DNA from 3 places in the Flavobacterium sp. T12S277 genome. Region 1 is predicted to be linked to each of the others. Evidence: riboswitches for the same ligand, from Rfam matches in the RefSeq annotation. Region 1 holds a riboswitch; each other region holds the start of a gene.
The links. Region 1 has a riboswitch for cobalamin ahead of ACN1CN_RS20720 (TonB-dependent receptor). Riboswitches for the same ligand answer to the same signal wherever they lie in the genome.

Region 2: linked by a shared signal. The riboswitch ahead of ACN1CN_RS01295 (cell surface protein) and the one ahead of ACN1CN_RS20720 (TonB-dependent receptor) in region 1 are both predicted to bind cobalamin.
Region 3: linked by a shared signal. The riboswitch ahead of ACN1CN_RS17035 (TonB-dependent receptor plug domain-containing protein) and the one ahead of ACN1CN_RS20720 (TonB-dependent receptor) in region 1 are both predicted to bind cobalamin.

Annotation. Positions count from the first base shown of each region.
Region 1 is NZ_JBLYEG010000019.1:45,783-52,896, forward strand. It holds gene ACN1CN_RS20710 (cell surface protein) at 1-148, opposite strand, end outside; gene ACN1CN_RS20715 (YncE family protein) at 237-1,382, opposite strand; gene ACN1CN_RS20720 (TonB-dependent receptor) at 1,379-3,427, opposite strand; cobalamin riboswitch at 3,542-3,745, opposite strand; gene ACN1CN_RS20725 (beta-ketoacyl-ACP synthase III) at 4,218-5,201, shown strand; gene ACN1CN_RS20730 (amidohydrolase) at 5,413-6,780, opposite strand; gene ACN1CN_RS20735 (helix-turn-helix domain-containing protein) at 6,877-7,114, opposite strand, start outside.
Region 2 is NZ_JBLYEG010000001.1:318,896-326,009, reverse strand. It holds gene lepB (signal peptidase I) at 1-714, shown strand, start outside; gene ACN1CN_RS01305 (hypothetical protein) at 820-1,890, opposite strand; gene ACN1CN_RS01300 (hypothetical protein) at 1,887-2,303, opposite strand; cobalamin riboswitch at 2,682-2,884, shown strand; gene ACN1CN_RS01295 (cell surface protein) at 3,269-4,558, shown strand; gene ACN1CN_RS01290 (hypothetical protein) at 4,602-5,843, shown strand; gene ACN1CN_RS01285 (hypothetical protein) at 5,856-7,094, shown strand.
Region 3 is NZ_JBLYEG010000012.1:127,454-134,567, reverse strand. It holds gene cobT (nicotinate-nucleotide--dimethylbenzimidazole phosphoribosyltransferase) at 1-696, shown strand, start outside; gene ACN1CN_RS17045 (adenosylcobinamide-GDP ribazoletransferase) at 772-1,557, shown strand; gene cobC (alpha-ribazole phosphatase) at 1,542-2,078, shown strand; cobalamin riboswitch at 2,146-2,349, shown strand; gene ACN1CN_RS17035 (TonB-dependent receptor plug domain-containing protein) at 2,376-4,229, shown strand; gene ACN1CN_RS17030 (YncE family protein) at 4,234-5,292, shown strand; gene ACN1CN_RS17025 (S41 family peptidase) at 5,642-7,114, opposite strand.

The DNA.
Region 1 (7,114 bases):
AGCGGTCAATCGTATAGGATTCTTTTAGTGTTTCTCCCGGGTTTTCATTTCCCAAATCCTCTTCCCGATCCGTTCCACAGGAGATAAATCCCAGTAAGAGGGTTAACACTAGTGTGCATTTTAAAAGTGCAAAAGGGGTTCTTTTCATTTTTTTTAATTTTTAATCGTGTAGGATTGCTGAGGTACAGCAAACTAAATTTCTGGTGCGCAATGTGTCACATTTCACATCCCACCTCTCACTTTTTAGTTATAAAAGCAATATGAGCAGGAATATTTCCGGCAGTTGTTTTCCATTTTAATTTTCCTTCGGGAGTAAAACAGTAGATATAACCTGTTACGACATAGTTTTGGGCATCGGTAACATATATTTCTTTTGTTTCGGGATTCACCTGTAAACCATAAGGAATCATGATCTGCTTGTCGGTACCATCCGTTATAATTTTATCGTTAATGACTTTTTTGGTCTTTGTATCTAATATTCCGTAAGAAACTTTATTGCTATTGGTGAGATAACTCCACGAAACACTATAGAAATAAAGCAAATCATCGACGAGACAGGTTGCCGAAACCGGAATATTAAGCTGCATTTTCTTCTCGTCTGTTTTCGTATCGATCACAAAAAGATTGGAAGGTGTGTTGTAATAATCGCCTCGCGAACTCACATAAATATCTCCTCTACTGTCTACCTGCATGCTATGGAGATTGATTCCCACATCTATTTTTTTTATTTCGGTAAAAGTTTCAAGATCGATAACCGACACGGTCCGGTCGTAATTAGGTACTCGATAACCTCCTGAATTTGCCACATACAATTTTCCGTTATGCACTACCATTTGCTCCGGCTGATAGCCCACTGTTACTTTCCGTTTTATTTCTAAGGATGTGGTATCGATTTCGGCTACAAATCCAATTTCGGCATTCGGATCAATGGCAACGGGGCCTGAATAGGAACTTACATAGGCTTTGTTTTTGTAAAAAGTGACATACCGACAATTCGGAATGTCTATTTTTTTAATTCTTTTGGCTGTCCATTTGTCAATCACCTCCACTTTATTGGAACAGTTGATTACCGCATACACTTTGTTTCCGTAAATTTTAATATCATTCCCTACGTCACCCAGCTCTTTTACGACTGTTGGGTTGCGTTCTGAGTAAATATCGGTGGTATAATTTCCGGTTCTGTAATTGAATACATCAATACTGGCACGGTTCATTCCCATATTGCCTTCGTTTAAAAGATAAAATCCTTCTATATTGCCATCTCCTCTGGGCGCGGCTACGCTTTTATCTGAAGACGGAAAAACAGTTTCTTCTTCCCTGCAGGAAACCAAAAGAAGGGCTACAAATAAAGTAAGCAGGAATTGGGTAGTTCTCTTTTTCATAACGCAATGCTGATTATAAATTTTAGTGTACGGCCCGGCATCGGATAGTTGTAAATGACTTCGTACTGCTGGTTGAGGGCATTGTTTAATTCAATTGCCCCTTTTACTTCATAGCCCTGAAATGAAAACTTTTTCTGCACGGCTAAATCGTGTGTATACCAGGGCTGTACTTCATTAATCCTGATGTTGTTTACATTTCCATTGTATCGTTTTCCAACGTAAATAAAACTGTAGTTAAAATTCCATGACTTATAATCCGCATTTAAAATTCCGGATCCACTGTGCCACGGAGTATAAGGAATCTGATCTCCATAAGACGACAATTCCAAACCGGCAAACTTGGTATAATCTCTACTCTCTGAATAGGTATAACTCAAATGGGCGCTCAGATTTACTTTGTTGATGTGCATTTTCATATGAACAACCGATTCTATTCCTTTCCCTTTCACTTCCCCGATATTGGTCATCATCCAGCGGAATAAATTTCCGGTTGGGGCTGCGATAATTTTATCTTTGGTATTGGTGTAATAACCATCAACCTGAAGAGAAAACTGGTCTAATAAACCGCTTTCAAACGGTATGTTGTAGGTAAATCCAGCATCATACTGATTCATGTATTCGGGTCTCAAGGTACTGGAACCAACCATCGTATAATACAAATCATTAAAAGTGGGCATTCGAAACATACGTTTTGCAAAAGCTCTCAAATTAAAATCGTAGGCTTTAAAGGGGCTGTAACCTAAAAATAATGCCGGCGTAAACTCTGTTTTGTCGGGAGCTTTTGCATTGTAGCGTACTTCTTCCTGCACGTGCGTACCTACCACACTGCCCAAAACCTTAAAGCCGTCCAGTCGGTACGAACTTGCCAACGCAAACAAAGCAGTGTAACGCTCCGGATAAGAAAACAGCGTTTTGATACCTCTTCTGTTGGCATTTAAACGGTTGTATTGAAAATCCGTCGATAGTGAAACATCCCAGGTGGATAAAATTTTGTACAGGTTGACTGCGGAGAAATAATATTCCTGCTGATAATAACTGTCGTCAGATTGGGCTCCTTCGGTAACCACTTCTCCGAGCACATTAGTGGTATCTCTGGCTATGTAATGGGTGTAATCATAGGCGTATTTTGCCTTGGCCTGAAATTTATATTTTTCGCTAAAATCTTTTATAAAAGTACCCTGCGTAAAAAAATTCTTGTCGTATTGTCGGAAACCATCCGAAAACTTATTTTCTACAATAGCTCCCGGAGCTCCTCTTTCAGAATCGTAATAGTAGACTTTCGCATCCCAGGAACCATTTTTAATTTTACCGTAAAGACCTGACTCAAAACGGAATGCTTCTATATCACTGTTGTGTCTGGTGGCTGAGGTATCATAAGCCACAGTGCCGTCGAGATTGTTTCTTTTGTATCTGAATTTGTATGCGCCATTAGATTTTATGTACTCCGAACTTGCACTCAGACTTACTTTATCGCTTAGTTTTTGTTCCCATCTAAAAGAAAAATCATTATAGTTGATCGACATGGTTTTATAGCGCAGTAATAAGCTGGTCTTTTTATTACGCTCAAAAACAGGACGTTTGGTTCGCAGGTAAATCGTAGAAGCCGCTGCAAAGTCTTTGGCCGACTGGAATATTTCGCTTTTCTGACCATTGTACATCGTAAGCGATTCCATATCATCCAACGAATATTTTCCGAGATCTGTCACTCCGTTTTGCGCATTTCCCAACTGAATCCCATCGTAAAAAACACCTACATGATGGGTTCCCATATTGCGGACATCGACCGTTTTGAGTCCGCCCAAACCACCGTAGTCCTTGATTTGTACTCCAGCAAAATAGCGAAGTGCATCGGCAACATTATGACTGGCTAAATTTTCGAGCAGTGTTCCCGAGAGACTTTGTACGGGAATTACTTCCTGATAGGGTTTTGCCTTTAGCAATACTTCTTTCAAAACGCGCAAACTGTCTTTAGTAGTTTGAGCATGAAGTACAATAGGAGCAAATAATAGAATAAGGAATAAAAGTATTTTTCTGGTATTACACATCACTGATTTAATTAAATAAACTCCGGGATGTAATAATCAAAAACGCAATAAGATAGAGTTCCGTTACAAAATAACGGGCCTGTTTATTGTTGTTCAACTTTATTCCACGAAAGTCTTAAACTATGTGATTATGGCAGGTCTCCTGACTTGTTCTATCTTTAAACAGCCTTCTCATCCCGCAAAGCGAGACAATGGCATGAGTAACGTTTAAAGACTTGTACAGAACTTACAGTAGCGGGTCTGTTCAGGATTTACACCTGATTCCCTTTTAACTGTTTTCTCTTAAAGAAAAAACAGACCAAAATCTGGGCGTAAAGATAGAGTTATCTTTATAAAAACAAGAATTATTTAATGATATTACAGTTTTGACAATAAATGTGACTATCTCTCAATAATTAACTAAAGAAAAGTGTTTCAGGTTTTGTATGATAAGTATTAGAAAAATTACACTCTTTGATATTATTCAAAATTCAATCGTAACAAAAAAAACAATTTTGCGACAAACTGGAAGTTCAGTTTGGTTGTTTTATCATAAACATTGAAGAACTGAGACAAAATTATTCGAAATAGGATTTGATTTTATTAATAATGAAGTGAAACAGAAATATTAAAAGTAAATTAACAAATTCCGAGATTTTTGCATCTTTATAATTGTTAAATTGCGCCCCTGTAATTGAAGATGCCCCTCATACTACATATTCTTCGAAAAACTCTTGTAAAATGGACTGGAGAAAGGTTTTGGGCCGAAAGTCAAAATAAAAAAAACGCTAAAAGAGAAACAAAAAAATCAATGAATACAACAAAAGCTTCCATTATTGCTATTGGAGGATATGTACCGGAAACGGTTTTAAGCAATACTGATTTAGAAAAAAGAATAGATACAACAGATGAGTGGATCACATCAAGAACAGGCATAAAAGAAAGACGCATACTGGACGACCCGGCACTGGCAACCTCAGATATGGCTTCTTTCGCCATTAAAGACTTAGTAGAAAACTATGATATAAATCCTCTGGATGTAGATTGCCTTATACTGGCAACTTCAACACCCGACCATATTCTTACTCCCGCTGCCAGTTTGGTATGCGAAAAAGCAGGCCTGAAAAATGCCTGGGGATTTGACCTTAACGCGGCCTGCAGTGGCTTTTTGTACGCTCTTTCGGTAGGCGCGAGTTTTATTGAAAGCGGCAGATACAAAAATGTTATTGTGGTTGGAGCCGATAAAATGAGTTCGATCGTGAACTATGAAGACCGAAACAGCTGTATTTTATTTGGTGATGGTGCAGGTGCGGTACTATTGCAGCCTAATACGGAAGGACACGGTATACAGCAGAACATTTTCAGAACAGACGGAACAGGTGCTGAATTCCTTTCTGTACGTGCCGGAGGTTCTCTTTTATCAACAACAGAAGAAACCATTCAAAACAAACAACACTTTGTACATCAGGAAGGAAGAACCGTTTTTAAACATGCGGTGAGAAACATGAGTGGTACTTCTAAAGAGCTAATGGAAAAAGCTTCATTGACTCCGGATATGATAGACTGGGTTATTCCACATCAGGCAAACTTAAGAATCATTCAGGCAGTAAGTGAAGAAGTTGGTATTCCTATTGAAAAGTTTAAAGTAAACATTCAAAAATACGGTAACACTACGGCAGCAACTATTCCGCTATGTCTTTGGGATTTCAAAAAAGATTTTAAAAAAGGAGATAACATTGTTATTACAGCTTTTGGAGCAGGATTTTCCTGGGGCAGTATGTACATCAAATGGTAAATACTATACAAAAACATTACACTATATTCTTATGATGCCGTATTACTAATCATAAGATCAAAATCGATTTTAAACAAAAAACAATCAGTACGTACTTCATACTGATTGTTTTTTTTATAGGTATAACTTAAATTAGAAATGCCTCTGACAATTTCTTATTCGGGTACTTTTACTAAATTTTCTGCCAATGGGCAACTTGATTAAAAGCTTTTTAAAGACCCGCAATCTGTCCCGCTATGATTTTACCGTTGAAAAACACACCTTCTCTTTTGGGTAAACGGGCTACTGCTTCGGCCGAACAGCTTGCTTTTACCAAAATAAAATGAGCGTCATCACCGGCTGCCGGCCATACACGTACGCCTGCATCGTTAAGTGGCAACACCTCATTTGTAGTGGCAATATGCAAAGCACGGCTCAAATTGTACTCATCGGTCCAGCCATAAAGCTGTGCGCATAATTTTGCTTTTTCCAGCATGTCACAGGTTCCAAAAGGCATCCAGTGGTCTACAATACTGTCGGTACCCGTCATCAGTTTTACACCGTACTTCTTTAAAGTCGGAATAGGCATGATGGTTTTTCCGATTGGCACTGTCGAAATTACGCCTATACCAAGTGCTCCCATTTTTTCGGCTATTCCTTCTAAATCTTTCGGATCCATTCTGGCCAGCGCAAAACCATGACTGATATAGGTTTTTCCTTGTAGTTGTTTGTTCTCTTCGGTTCTTTTGATGATATATTCGATAGCCGCTTTTCCTGAAGGAGGCGATTCGTGCAAATGTATGTCAATGCCTTTATTATGGTCTATCGCGATCTGGAACATGCTGTCAAGTGATTTCTCCATATTTCCATCAACAGTTGTAGGATCAAGTCCGCCAATAAAATCTACGCCCATTTTTGCGGCTTCTCTCAGTAAGGGTTCGGATTGCGAATATAAAATTCCATGCTGTGGAAAAGCCACAATCTCCCATCCAAAACTGTCTTTATTATTCTCCAAAGCTGCCAATAAATGCTCGAGACTTTTTAATCCGCTCACAGGATCAATATTACACTGACAACGGGCAAAATAGCTCCCCTGACTTTTCATCAACTGAATGGCCTGCTCTGCTTTGTATTGAGAATCAACAAGCAGTTCCGGAATTATTTTTTGCTCCAGCGTAATCATGTCTTTTACCGTGAATCCCTTTCTTGGTGCGGCATTCCATTTTCCACCGTAAAATGTTTTATCAATATGGATGTGCATGTCACGCAATCCCGGAAGCATCAAAAGACCTTTAGCATCTACTTTTTTTAGTTTCCCATCAGGTTTGGCGGTGGTAATATTTTTAATTTTTCCATCCGCTATATGCACATTGTACAAACTGGTTTTGGTCGCAATTACTTCTTTTTTTTCATTGTACTCAAAACCGTCTTCCAGTCTTACATTGGTTAAAATATATTCTTTCGCAGCGGCTGTTATATGTTCCGGTTCTTCTATAGAATGTGCCATTGCGGTACCGCCTATTCCGGAAAACAATGCAGCTCCAGTTGCTGCAGCTCCCATTCTTAAAAATTGTTTTCGATTTATTGTGTTGTCGCTCATTGGTTAATAGTGTGAAATATTCCTGAGAAACCAGCCCTCAAAAAATAATGGTGAACTGCAAAATTCACCTAATTTTTTAAAACTAAAACAGGAAGATTAATGATAAGAATGGTACAGATTATAATTTTCCTTAAAATCGGTTGGTGTTTTCCCTATGTATTTTTTGAAAACTTTGGCAAAATAGCCATTATCATTAAAACCCAACTGATAGGCAATTTCTTTTACCGACAAATCAGTACTGATTAACAATCGTTTGGCTTCAAGAATGGTTCTTTCTTTAATAACATCGCCAGCCGATTTGTTCAGGAATTTTTGGGAAAGAATATTTAGATAA
Region 2 (7,114 bases), on a different contig from region 1:
GTTCAGTATAACTTTTTAATTGATACCAAAGGACAACCAATTAATCAAGATATCCTTGTAAATCATTATGGAGCCAGAGAAGGCATGAAGCACGAAAATGGGAATTTTGCCTTAACCAATACTGGACAATATTTTCTGACATTGACCAATGAAGAAGCAGCATTAATAGCCCGTAATCCGGTTGTAAAAGGAGTTAAAAAACATTTAATGGCAAAGGGAGAAGGTGAAGACGTGTTTCCTCAGGATCCTTCTTTGGGTTGGAACATAGACAATTTTGGACCTCTTTACATTCCCCAAAAAGGAAAAACTATAGAATTGAATATTAAAACACTTCCATTTTACAAACGAGTTATTGAAGAATACGAACACAATAATTTAAAAGTTATTGGTAATCAGATTCTAATCAATAGAAAAATAAGCGCAACTTATACTTTTAAACAAGATTATTATTGGATGATGGGAGATAATCGTCAAAACTCTTTAGACGCAAGATTTTGGGGATTTGTTCCTTTTGATCATGTAGTTGGTAAACCCGTATTTATCTGGTTCAGTTGGGATAAAGACGGAAAAGGATTCAACAAGGTAAGATGGAATCGTGTTTTTTCTTTTGTAAATGAAAAAGGAGAATCTAAGTCTTATTTACTGCATTTTTTAGCGTTAGTTGCAATTTATATGATCGTGAGTAATGTATTAAAGAAACGAAAAAAAGTGTAGATTCAAATTCCAAATCTCAAATTCCAAATTCCAGTGCTCGATTAAGAAGTTTTGGAATTTGGAATTTGGAATTTGGAGTTTGTAGTTTGGAATTTAACTATTGTTTTACCAGTCTCGGCTATCTTTAGTATTAATTCCCCATCTGATGCCGAACAAAGAAACGGATTCATCATTTAAAGCAGATTCAAAATTCTTTCCAAATCCACCCGTTACATAAAGGTTGTCGGATACTTTATACTGAACAAAGCCAACTGATCTGTAATTCTTGCCTTCTCCATTTCGTTTGATATATTCATAACCTACAGAGATTTTGTTCCAGTCAAACTGTGCTTTTGATCCTACGTCAAAAAAGTTAGTGTGATTGGTGAATCTGTTGTTTTTTGTATCGTAGTCCGTATTATCCTGTATGTATCTGCAAAAACCGTATAGTTTTAAAGATTGATCTCCTTTGCCTATTGTAAAGGTAAGTGTAGACCATGCACCAAAGCGGCCTGATTGGGACTTGTTGAAATCTTTAGCAGGCATTAACATACTGTAAGCCGATGCTATGTCTAATGTTAGTAAGGGAGCTTTTAGGATGTCTGCGAAATTTTTTGCAGCAACTTCTTTGTTTGTGGTCTCTTTTTCAGTTAATTCCCTTAATACTTGTGCATAACGCGTATAGTAGTTTCCTGTTGTGTCCCTTACGTAACCTTCCTGCTGTAACTGGGCACGAGCCATCGCACTCAAATCTTGCATGTCCGCCCGCATTGAACTATATTTTTTTCTCATGTCTTCAGATGAGGAATTATACAGCGTAAAAACATTAAACTTAATTCCGATTGCTACTTTAGAAATTGAATCATTCTTATTGTATGCTCCCGAAACGGTTGGCATTTGTATTTTTTGCATCGTAAAAGACTTGATATTATCTGTCCCGCTTCCTAAGCCATAGTATTCAAGACCTTTCATATTCGCTGAAAATAAATTCCCGTCAAACGAGATACTTTCAAGGCTTTCTGTATTAATATTGAATTCTTTGACATTTGGATTTGAGGTGATAATGGCTGCCGAATTATCTAATAGAGACAAAGCAGACGAGTTAAGTAATTCTACTTTTTTCAAATCAGTCTTGTCATACGATTGGGCCAGAACAGAAGAGGTGACTAGTAACGCGAGTAGGTGTAATGTTCTCATACGATATCGATTAAAGTAACGAAAAAAACAATTTTTCTGCTTTCTATAAAAGTTGGGCCAAGGTCAATTCCTTTAAATTTATTGTCTTTGCCATCACAGTTGTTGATGATGGTGTAATTAAACAAAAGTTTCTTTGCTGCCGCCTTTGCTTGTTCAAGTCCTCCATCCATGGCTTCATAAGACAAATAATGCTCAAAAAAGAGCAGTCCGCCATGATGTTGAAAGCCAGGTGTTAAAGGAATGGAAGCGTCAGTTAAATATTTTGGAGTAGTAAAGATAGGTTTGTCTTCGTTCCTGCCATTTTGCAAATCCAGAAAAACTTCAGTATAAAGCGGTATAAAACCAAAGTTGTTCAGAATAGACGATTCTAGTTTTATTTCAGGACATCCATTAGATTGAAATATTTTTTTCATAATATAAAAAATTAAGCACGGCCCACTTTTTTCGGCTGTTTTGGTTATAATTCATTTTTAGGTTTAAGTTTTCCGGTATGGTTTAGAATCGTGATAAGATCCGGAATTCTGGTATAAAAATAAGGATTTGACACTGCTGATTTTAGCGTACAACTACGCGATTTAAACAGGAAGCGCCAAGTAAAAGAATAAGAAAAATCCTTATTTTTAAAGCTATGATTTTAGGAGTGACTCATAAATTCCAAATCCTGGTACCGAAGTGAGCCGTATTTGGCACTTGAAACTTGAAACTTGGAATTTGTTTTTTGGAATTTGGAATTTGAGATTCGAGATTTGGAATTTTTTATTTAGAATTACTCTATTGTAAAAGATAGTTATATATTTGCGCCAGATTTTGGTCTGTTTTTTCTTAAGAAAAAACAGTTAAAAGGGAATCAGGTGTAAATCCTGAACAGACCCGCTACTGTAAGTTCTATTCAAGTCTTTAAACGTTACTCATGCCATTATTCGCCGCGGCGGATGAGAAGGTTGTTTTAAAGATGGAACAAGTCAGGAGACCTGCCACAATCACATAGTTTTAGACTTTCGTGGAATAAAGTTGAACAACAATAAACTGACCTGTCATTTTTTATGACGGGATTCTCTCTTATTGCTTTTTTAATTATTACATCCCGGAGTTTACTTAATTCATTTAGTGATGTATAATACAGAAAAAGGACTCTTATTTATTGTTGCATTTGTTTCTACTTTACTTCAGTCGCGAGTATTACATCGCTGTTCTTCCATTTTAAAAACATTTTGCACGGAAAGTAAATGTTATAAAAAATCAATCCGGACACAAAGCTCTTTCGTAAAACTACGGGATGCATTTTGTACGGCATCCGGTTGAAGACTAAAATTGAAAACCCCACTTCAATTACTTCAATTTTTATTGCCTTAGAAACTCCCAACTTAAATAATGCCACATGTTTTACAACACTTCTCAATATTTCCGGTTCTTATTCTTTTGTATTCTGGCACTCTGCTTAACCAATTGTTCTGAGGATAATGCTGCCAAAGAGGATAACAATCCGCCCCCGGTAAGTTCTGATCTGACTCTTAACACCCAGCGATTTGCAATCTTGGCTATAAATTCTACTATAAATACAGCTACAGAAGCTACCTACAGTTGGAGTGTTACAAAAGCGACGTCCGAAAACTATGCTCTAACCAATACGACAGAAAAAGAAGTGCTGTTTGCCGCAGCAGAAACCGGGGTTTATGAATTAACAGTAACGGTAAATAACAAAGGGAGTTTACAAACGCAAAAAGCAGTCATTACAGTAACAAAAGAAACGAAGGAGTATAAAACCTATATCGCAAAGGTATTTGAGTTTAAACCCGCTCCGGGACAGTTTATAAACGATCTTCCGGCTGCCAATGACGGGGATACTGCTGAAAGAATTTTATCAAGAGCCAATACCTATCTGACTAAGAAAAATGGAGATCTGGTTTCGCTTGGAGCCTTTGGTGGTTATGTTGTTTTTGGGTTTGATCATACTATTGTTAACGTCAAAGGCAAACGCGATTTTAGAGTTCTGGGCAATGCATTTTGGGCAGAAGCGAACCCTAATTCGAACAGTACAATGCGAGGCGGAAGCAGTGAGGCAGGAGTGATAATGGTGGCTTACGATAAAAATAAAAACGGACTTCCGGACGATGAATGGTACGAAATAGAAGGAGGCGTGCATAAAATGTCTAAAACGATTCAGCATTATGAAATTACTTATTATCGTCCAGATCCAAACAAAAAACCGGTACCGGGAGGAACTACAGGTACGGTAGGTTTTGTTGATATGGAATACATTTATTGGAAAGACAATCAGGGTAAAAGCGGTTATCTGATCCAAAATAACGCTTACAATCATTCTTTAGATTACTGGCCAAAATGGCTTAGAGATCAGGCTTCTATTACTTTTAAAGGAACAAGGCTACCAGATAACGCAGTGGATGAAAGCGGAACCGGAAGTTACTTTGTGCAATATGCCTTTTTATACGGATATGCTGATAATGCTCCAAACGGGGATGACGATTCAGCCATAGACATCAACTGGGCTATAGATAAAAATGGAAACAAAGTAATGCTTCCGGGGATCGATTTTGTAAAAGTATACAACGGTCTTAATCAGCAGGCGGGCTGGCTGGGAGAAACTTCGACTGAAATCATGGGAGCAACCGATTTGCATCTGTCAGGAGAAAGTATTTCAACGCGATAACGCCAATCAAAAATGTATTAAACTAAATTATTATACCAGAATTATGAAAAAAAACTTTGCCCATTTATTATTATTTGCTTTGGCATCGGTATTTACCGCATGCAGCGATGACGATAAAAATGATGCCAATTCAGGAGAAGGACTAGTCATACCAATAGCAGTAAAACTTCAGGGAAAATTTGAAGTAGCTACCTTTAATGTTTTAAATATTACCGCTTCTGCCGAAACGACTAACCCTAGTTATGAGTGGGTACTTAAAAAAAATCCTTACAACCAAACCAAAGATTCTGTAGTAGGGACTGCCAAAGATTTACGATTTATCGCCCTGTATCCTGGAGCTTATGAGCTAACGTTAAATGTTACCGAAGGAGATAAAAAAGGAACAAGTGCGACTACTGTGAATGTAATAAATGAAGCTCAGAATTACAATCCGTACATCACAAGTATTTTCGATTTTAGCCCGGCACCGGGTATGTTTGCTAATGATTTGTACAAAGACGGATTTGCGAAAGCTGATGTTATGAAGGTAGCATTGGGAAGGATAAATGAAACCAGTGTAGGATATCCAATTGACTTGGGAGGCTTTGGAGGTTCGATCGCTGTTGGGTTTGATCATATGGTGATTAATATTCCCGGAAAGAAAGATTTCAGAGTTTACGGCGCAGATCTGACCGATAAAGCCAATCCGCCGGCTCCTGGATTGATTTATGTAGCCTATGACAAAAATGCAAACGGGAAACCTGATGATGACGAATGGTATGAGATTATAGGAAGTCAGCACGCCAAAGAAAATACCATTAAGAATTTTAAAATAACCTATCAGAAACCAGCAGCAGGCAAAAAGGTGGTAGTAAGCGGACCAAATGATCCTTTTTTAGACCGTGAGCACCTTTATTGTGAAAACAACCAGTCTCAGACTTACTTTTTACCAAGATCAAAAACTAAAAAAGAATACTATCCATCCTGGGTAACTCAAACTACCGCTGTTTATGAAGGAACAAAGTTAAATGTAAATTTCGCGGCAGTACGTCCCGGACAAACTACTTTGTGGAATTTCGATGCTCCGGAATGGGGGTATGTCAATGCTAAAAGTCCGGATATTGATATTGACTGGGCGGTTGATAAAAACGGCAACAAAGCCAATCTTCCGGGAATTCATTTTATAAAAGTGGTGAACTGTGTGAGTGAGCCAATGGGACTTTGCCACCAGCAATCGTCAATGGCAACCCGATTCTCGGGAGCTGCTGATCTTCAGATCATAAAAAAGTACAATCTAAAAAAGTAAGAGAATAAGAATATGAAAAAGTTTATCAAATATACTTTATGCCTAATGGTTATTAGCGTTTTTTACAATTGTAGTAACGATGATGCAAAACCTGATCCTGTAGTAGTAGAACCTAAACCCGAACCGGTTAAAGATCCTTCACTTACTTTAAAACTGCAAGCCGATTTTAAGACAGAACGATACAATGTCGTTGCTATTGACCCGGAGGTGGTTATTGAAAATGCCAACGGTGCCGCTGCACAGTACAAATGGACTGTAAAAGTAACAGGAAAAGACGGTGTTGCTAAAGACTCTGTTATTGGCGATACTAAGACTTTAAAGTTTATAGCACCAAAAGCTTTGAGTTACGATGTAGCGCTTACGGTAACATTGAACAAGGTAATAAAACAGGCATCGACAAAAGTAACCGTTGCCGAAACGGGTAAAGTCTACACGTCAAAAGCCTTTTCGATTATCGATTATGTACCGGCTCCGCATTACAATAATGACAGCTTTGAATTTGCAACAAAAGCAGAAGCGATAGAAAATGCACAAACCAATCTTGCCGACGGAAATCTGGTTGATCTGGGGACTTTTGGAGGATATATCGTGACAAAATTTGACCATACCGTGATCAATGCTTATGGCAAAAGAGATTTCACGGTTCAGATGAACGCGATCTCTAACGCTTCAAAATTCTCTCCTGTAAGTATCGCTGTTGCGTACGATGCAAATAAAAATGGCATTGCAGAAGACAATGAGTGGTATGAAATAGCGGGAAGTGAGTATTATAAATCGTCTACAGTAAAAAACTATGAGATTACCTATTACAAGCCAGATGTCAACAAAACTGCTGTAGCAGGAAAATCGGATTGGCAGTTTGACAAGGAATATCTTAAATGGACCAATAATAAAAAGGAGACTGGTTTTATTACCAGAACAAAAAAATGGAGACGTTACAACTATTACCCGCAATGGCTTGGGGATTCTTATACGTTGAAAGGAACAAAAATCAATTTACCAACAAAAGACATTAGTGACGGAGAAGGTACAGCCTTCAATGTAGGGACTTTTGAATGGGGTTACGGTGGTATTAAAGATCCTTCTATAGATATCAGCTGGGCTGTAGACAGCAATGGCGTTAAAGTACAGCTGCCGGGAATAGACTTCGTAAAAGTATATGTACCTACATTCACAGAGATCGGGGCATTAGACCTCGTAACCAACTCTTTTAAACAGGCTGAAGATTTAAATTTTGCGGCAGGCAAATAATCAAAAAATTTGAACAACAC
Region 3 (7,114 bases), on a different contig from region 1:
GATTTCCCCACAAATGCCAATCTGATTAATGCCAAAATAGCCAAAGGAACCCAGTCCTTTTTACACCTTCCGGCAATGAGTGAAACAGAACTACAATTGTGTTTCGAAAAAGGGAAATCAATTGTTGAAGCTATCGCAAAAAAAGGTTCAAACTGTATTGGTTTTGGAGAAATGGGAATCGGAAACACCTCTACTGCCTCCGTATTGATGAGTCTTCTTACCGGATTTTCTATCGAAGAATGTGTGGGAAAAGGAACAGGTGTTGAAAACGAAAAATTACTTCAAAAACAAAACCTGCTTCAAAAAGCCATTGAAAACTACACAGGCCCGGCAGAATTAAACCAGCAACTGGCCTATTTTGGCGGTTTTGAAATCATGCAGATTGCCAGCGGAATGTTAACTGCTTTTGAGCATAATATGCTTCTTTTGGTTGATGGTTTTATTTGTAGTGCAGCCTTTTTAGTGGCTTCCAAAATAAATCCTGCCATTCATAAAAATGCTGTCTTCTGCCATTGCTCCGCCGAAAAAGCACATCAGAAATTATTGAATTATTTAGAAGCGAAGCCCATTTTAAATCTGGATTTACGTTTAGGCGAAGGTACAGGCTGTGCGATTGCGTTTCCAATTATTAAATCGGCCGAAGTTTTTTTGAATGAAATGGCCAGTTTTGAAAGCGCAGGAGTCAGTAGGAAATAGTTTTCAGTTTCAGTCTCAGTCTCGGTCTCAGTTTTCAGTTTTATCCTTTAATTTTGTCCTAATCAATTCTCTTAAATGAAAAAAGAACTCCATATTTTCTTTACCTGTTTAATGTTTTACACCAGAATCCCTTGTCCTAAAAACATCAATCACGATCCCGACTATTTAAACAAGGCAACACGCTATTTTCCTTTTATAGGTTGGATTGTGGGGAGCATTTCCTTCTTGGCTTTCTACCTTTCTTCGCTTTTTCTATCTACGGAGACTGCTGTTCTTTTGGCAATAGTTGCCTCGATACTCACAACCGGAGCTTTCCATGAAGATGGTTTTGCCGATGTCTGTGATGGTTTTGGCGGCGGCTGGACCAAAGAAAAAATCCTGCTTATTATGAAAGACAGCGCAATTGGCGCCTATGGAGCAATTGGTTTGGTGATGCTTTTTTTACTGAAATTCAAACTACTTTCTGAATCCGTTACTCTTTTCACTACTAACATTTTTCTAATTTTTCTTTTGTTTATTTCTGCTCATTCTTTAAGCCGTCTGGCAGCAATATCAATCATTTTTACTCATGAATATTCTCGTGATGATGCTACCAGTAAAAGTAAACCTATAGCCAAAAAACACAGTTGGAAAGAAATTACCGGTTCCTTTTTCTTCGGATTGATTCCTTTATTGGTGTTTTCTTATTTTCAGTATAAATTCCTTTTAGCTCTACTTCCGGTATTTATTATGCGTTACTTCTTAGCCCGTTATTTCCAAAAATGGATTGATGGTTATACAGGTGACTGTCTGGGAGCCACGCAACAGGTTTGTGAAGTAATCTATTATTTAAGTATTCTTTTGATATGGAAGTTTATCTAGTTCGCCATACCGAAACCACTTGCGAAAAAGGAATCTGCTACGGCCAGTCTGATGTAGATTTGGCAGTTCCGTTTGAAACTATTTTTGAAGAAATTGTTTCGCAATTACCCTCAGAAGCCCTGCTCTTTTCAAGTCCATTAACACGCTGTGTTAAGTTGGCCGAATACATTCAGCATAAGACAAACCCCATTTCAATGGTTACAGACGACCGTTTGATGGAAATGAATTTTGGCGACTGGGAACTGAAAAACTGGGAGGCCATTCCATCGGAGCAGCTTAATCCGTGGATGGAAGATTTTGTCACAACACAGGTACCCAACGGCGAGTCGTTTACAGCACTTCATGAAAGGGTGGGCGCCTTTTTAAACGAGTACATTGTAAACGCTCAAAACACTCCTGTAGTAATTGTCTCTCATGCGGGTGTCATCAGAAGTATTTTATGCCATCAGTCTGCATTGCCTCTGAAAGATGCCTTTAACAACAAAGTAGCCTTCGGACAGGTTATTAAAATAGAGTATTAAATTACGATTTGTTTAGAATTCCTTCTAAAAACTAAAACAAATTTGAAAATTCAATAATTTTAACTTTATCTTTGCACAAAATTAAGGTTGTGTTCATTCATACACATTAAAAGGGAATCAAGTAATAAATCTTGAGCTGTACCCGCAACTGTAAGCTTTGTTCTGAAAAGAATGCTTGTTGTTAACTACAAAACCACTGCTCGCTCTGGCGAATGGGAAGGTAAACAACAAGACGCAAGCCAGGAGACCTGCCTTTGTAACCAATATCGAGCTCTCGGGAAAAAGAGTGTAGAAATTATGGCTTTAAAAAAACTTTTTGTCTTTTACTTCTTGTGCTTGTGTCAGATTATCTCGGCGCAAAGTGATTCTATTACCAAACTTAAAAATGTTGTCGTTTCCGACGCCAATCTTAAAAAATACTCCAGTTCGCAATCGGTTTTAAAACTAAATGACTCTGTTATTGGTAAGAATGAGGCTTTACTGACTGATTTATTAAACTTTAATTCGACTATTTATTTTAAAGAATACGGTCGTGGAATGCTTTCTACCGTATCCTTTAGAGGTACTACATCATCACAAACTGCAGTAATCTGGAACGGAATCAACATCAATTCTCAAATGAATGGAAGTACCGATTTTAATACTATTCCCGGCTCCGATTATAATTCTATCACCGTAAAAGCAGGAGGAGGAAGTGTTATTTACGGCAGTGGAGCGGTTGGAGGAACGGTGCATTTAAATAACGATCTGGCCTTTTATAATCGATTTGAGAATACTTTAAAACTGGATTACGGAAGTTTTAATACGATTGGAATTAATTATAAAACCAATATCTCCAACGAAAAATGGAGCGCTCAGATTGGTTTCTCTAAAAACAGTTCGACAAACGATTACAAGTACCTGAATCAATACAACTGGAAAGGCGAACAGCGCTGGAATCAAAACGGTCAATACGATGTTATATCACTAAATGCAAATGCAGGTTATAAAATTAATGCCAAAAACAGTTTAAAATTATATACCCAAACTTCAAATACAGACCGAAATACTTCACTGGTTTCTGAATCTGAAACGAAAAGCAAATATGTGAATGGTTTTAATCGAAACTTATTAGAGTACGATGGCGATTTTGGCAGGTTCAAAACCAATTTAAAAACGGCCTATATTTTCGAAAACTATAAATATTATGCCGACAATTCCAGCAATATTTATACCTACGGAAAAACAGAAAGCTTAACTACAAAAGCGGATCTGGGCTATCAATTGCTAAAATCCATACAACTAAATGGTATTCTGGATTACAACCGAACTAAAGGATACGGAAGTGGTTTTGGAGATAATGTGAGAGAAATAAGTTCGGCAGCTTTACTTATAAAACAAGAGGCTTCCCCTAATTGGAAAAACGAATTTGGGGTTCGCAAAGAGTTTACAGACAATTATAAATCTCCTGTACTATTCTCAGCGGGTTCCTCTTATCAGTTTGGGAAATTGTATAATTTGAAATTGAATGTATCCAGAAATTTCAGAATTCCAACTTTTAATGATTTGTATTGGGAAGAAGGCGGAAATCGTGATTTAAAACCGGAGAGTTCTTATCAGGCAGAAATTGGAAATATTTTTACCGTTCAGAATTTTTCTTTGACTCAGACTTTTTATTACATCAAAATAAAAGATCTATTGCAATGGGTTCCCGGAAATAATGGGATTTGGAGGCCGCAAAACACAGACAAAGTGAACAGTTATGGAGCTGAAACCCTGTTGAGCTGGAAAAAGAGTTTTGGCAAAAACAACCTGACGGCTAATGCGACTTATGCTTATACAGTTTCAGAAAATGTCGAAACCAAAAAGCAATTGTTTTTTGTTCCTTTTCATAAAGTTACTGCTGCCGTTGCCTACTCCAGAAACAACATTTCAGCCCATTATCAATTTCTCTATAATGGCTTTGTATACACGCAGGCAGACAATGATCCTGAAAAAATCGTGTCGGCTTATACGGTTTCAAACGTTGGCCTGGATTACGATTTTAAACTTTTATCTTCTTTCAGGGTAGGTATTCAGGTGCTGAATGTGTGGAATACATTTTATCAAAGTCTGGAACACCGACCAATGCCGGGAAGAAATTACAACCTGTACTTAAACCTTAAATTTTAATATAATGAAACTGACTAGATTATTTTTATTGGCATTAAGCGTATCGCTTTTTGTTTCTTGTTCTAATGACGACGACTCCGACAATCCTAAAGGAGTTTATGATAATGGAATTTTCATCTTAAATGAAGGGAATTCTACTGACGGTGGTTCTGTTTCTTTCATCTCTGACGATTTAAATACGTTCAATAAAGATGTTTACAAAACGGTAAACACTACTGATTTTGTTGGAAAATTTCTTCAAAACATCTTTTTTGACGGAGACAAGGCCTATATCATTGCTGGTGGTTCGAATGTGATTAATGTAGTAGACCGTTATAGCTTTAAACTATTAGCTAAAATTGAAACTGGTTTAAACGCACCAAGATACGGTGTTGTAAAAGACGGTAAAGCTTATGTAACGAATGCTAATACGTATTGGTCTAAAACAAACCCGGCTGGTAACACCGATGATTTTATCGCTGTAATTAATTTAGCTACCAACAAAGTAGAAACGACAATACCATTAAATGCAACTGCAAACCATATCGAGCTTCACAACAACAAGCTTTATGTAACAGAACCTTACAATAGTGACAAATTACTTGTGGTTAACCCGGCTACAAACAAATTGGAAACTTCACTAACTATTGGTTTTGGAGCAGATACTATGGAAGAGAAAGATGGTATTTTATACGCAATCAGAAGTTCTTATGGAGAAAGAAGCGAAATTGTAAAAGTAAAATTATCTGACAACTCTATCACTAAAATCACTTTCCCGGAGTCACTTGACGGAGTTAAAAACTTAGATATTTACAACAACAAAATATACTACACCTTAAATACGGCAGTTTATGCAATAGATTATACTGCAACTACGGCTTCCACTACTCCAATTTTCCAATACACTTCAACTTCTGATTATGGAAAAATGTATGGTTTTACAGTAAAAGATGATAGAATTTTTATTGCTGACGGAGGTGATTTTAAATCAAACAGTAAAGCTTACATCTACAATTTGAGCGGAACATTACAAAAAGAATTAACAGTTGGTGTTGGACCAAACGGTTTCTATTTCAACGATTAATTTTTAGAATTAGTTTTGGTTTTTGACCAAAAAAAAGAGGCTGTCCGAAAAGTAAGGACAGCCTCTTTTGTTTTTATAAATAATTTTAGATTGAATTATAATCCAAAAGCAGTTTATTGATCGGCAAAAATTATACGTCTTAATTCAACGCTGATTTGACGGATTCGCTATCGCGAAGACGCTGATAAAAGCGGATTCTAAAAATTAAAAAAACTTTTAAATGAGGAAAAAAATCTGTTTTTATCCGCGTTTTTACGAAGTAAATCTGTTTTATCCGCGTCGAACTAAAGTAGAAACTTAAACCAATAACATAATAAGAGAAAGTTCATACTTTAGACTGCCCCTTTTTTTATTTCAATGCTCGTAAAAGTCCCTCGGGAGCTTTTTCAAGATACATTTGATTTTTAATTCCGTCCATTGCTTTAGCATCTGTAAAGCCTTTCAAAGCTACCCCACTGTCCTCGCCTGTTTTTTTCGCGCTGACTCCGGTAATTTGAGACACCACCACACTTAACAGCGGCTCTGTTGGATCTCCTAAAACTCCTAAATTAGTAATACGCTCCAGTTTTTCATACGTTGGTTTTAAACCGTCTGTGTATTCTCCAAAATCAGCAGCATTCACAATTTTCAACACCAAAGGCTGCATCGCATACTTGTGGTTTGGATTTCTGTTTGTTTTTCCAAAAGTTGGAGAATCGTATAAGGTTACCGATCCTACGTTTTTCCCAACAGTAGTCTCTCCTACCTGAATTACTGAAATATAAGGTACTAATCCATTGATCACCAATTCACTTGCAGAAGCCGTACCACTTGTTGTGATAATATAAATTTTGGTTAGGTTCAAACTGTTAATTGCAGTTCCATCAATTTTATCTACAAATTTATTCAGCAATGACTCAGGGTCTTCACTTTCATAGAATTCGTTGATTTTTGCATTCCATCTCTCTTTCGAAAAAACCTTATTGGTAAACTGCCCTGTAATCATACTAGCCAAACGAGTTGCCGTTTGTATCGAGCCACCACCGTTGTATCTTAAATCTAAAACAAAATCGGTAACACCTTGTGCTTTTAGTTCTCCAAAAGCTGCATTAAGCTGCGAATCATAATTGGCATAAAAACCATTGTACATCAGGTAACCAATTTTATGACCTCCGGCTGTAATAACCTTATTGATAAAAACCGGATTTTCGTCTAAAGTTGTTTTTACCAACGCAACTGTTTTTCCATTACTTTCAAAACTGGTACCGGTATAGGAAGCCATATTTAAAGTATAAGAGTCAGCTGCCAAAAGTGCCTGATAATTGGAAACCGTCAATGAAGTTCCATTCACTCCGGTAAAAAGGTCCCCTCTTTTAATGTCTTTTTTCGAAGCATCAGAATTAGGAATAATATAACGTACATAACCTACTAAATCAGTTGTACTTCCGGGTTTGTAGCTTAGTCTAAAGTCTACACCGGCATTTTTTGAAGTTCCCTGAAGTTCCTGCTCTAAAACGGTATAATCATCTACAATCCAGCTAAAACGATCAATCGCCTGACCTTTTGGAAACTTACTTATAGGTTTGTTCAATAAATCCTGAAATAAATCCTGTGGTTTAGAATACCCGCTCAAAAAATTATTTAATGCTATCTGATCGCTAAAACGGTCATCGGCCAAATTAGGAACATCAGCCTGCCATAAATAAAACTGATTCAAGCCTTTCCAGATAAAATCGTTTACCTGTAACGAGGCCGGAGCCGCTACATCGTCCTGATCTTCGCATGATTGCAAAGAAAAAGCAAGTAAAAATAATAACAGTACACTCTTTAATATTGTTTTCAT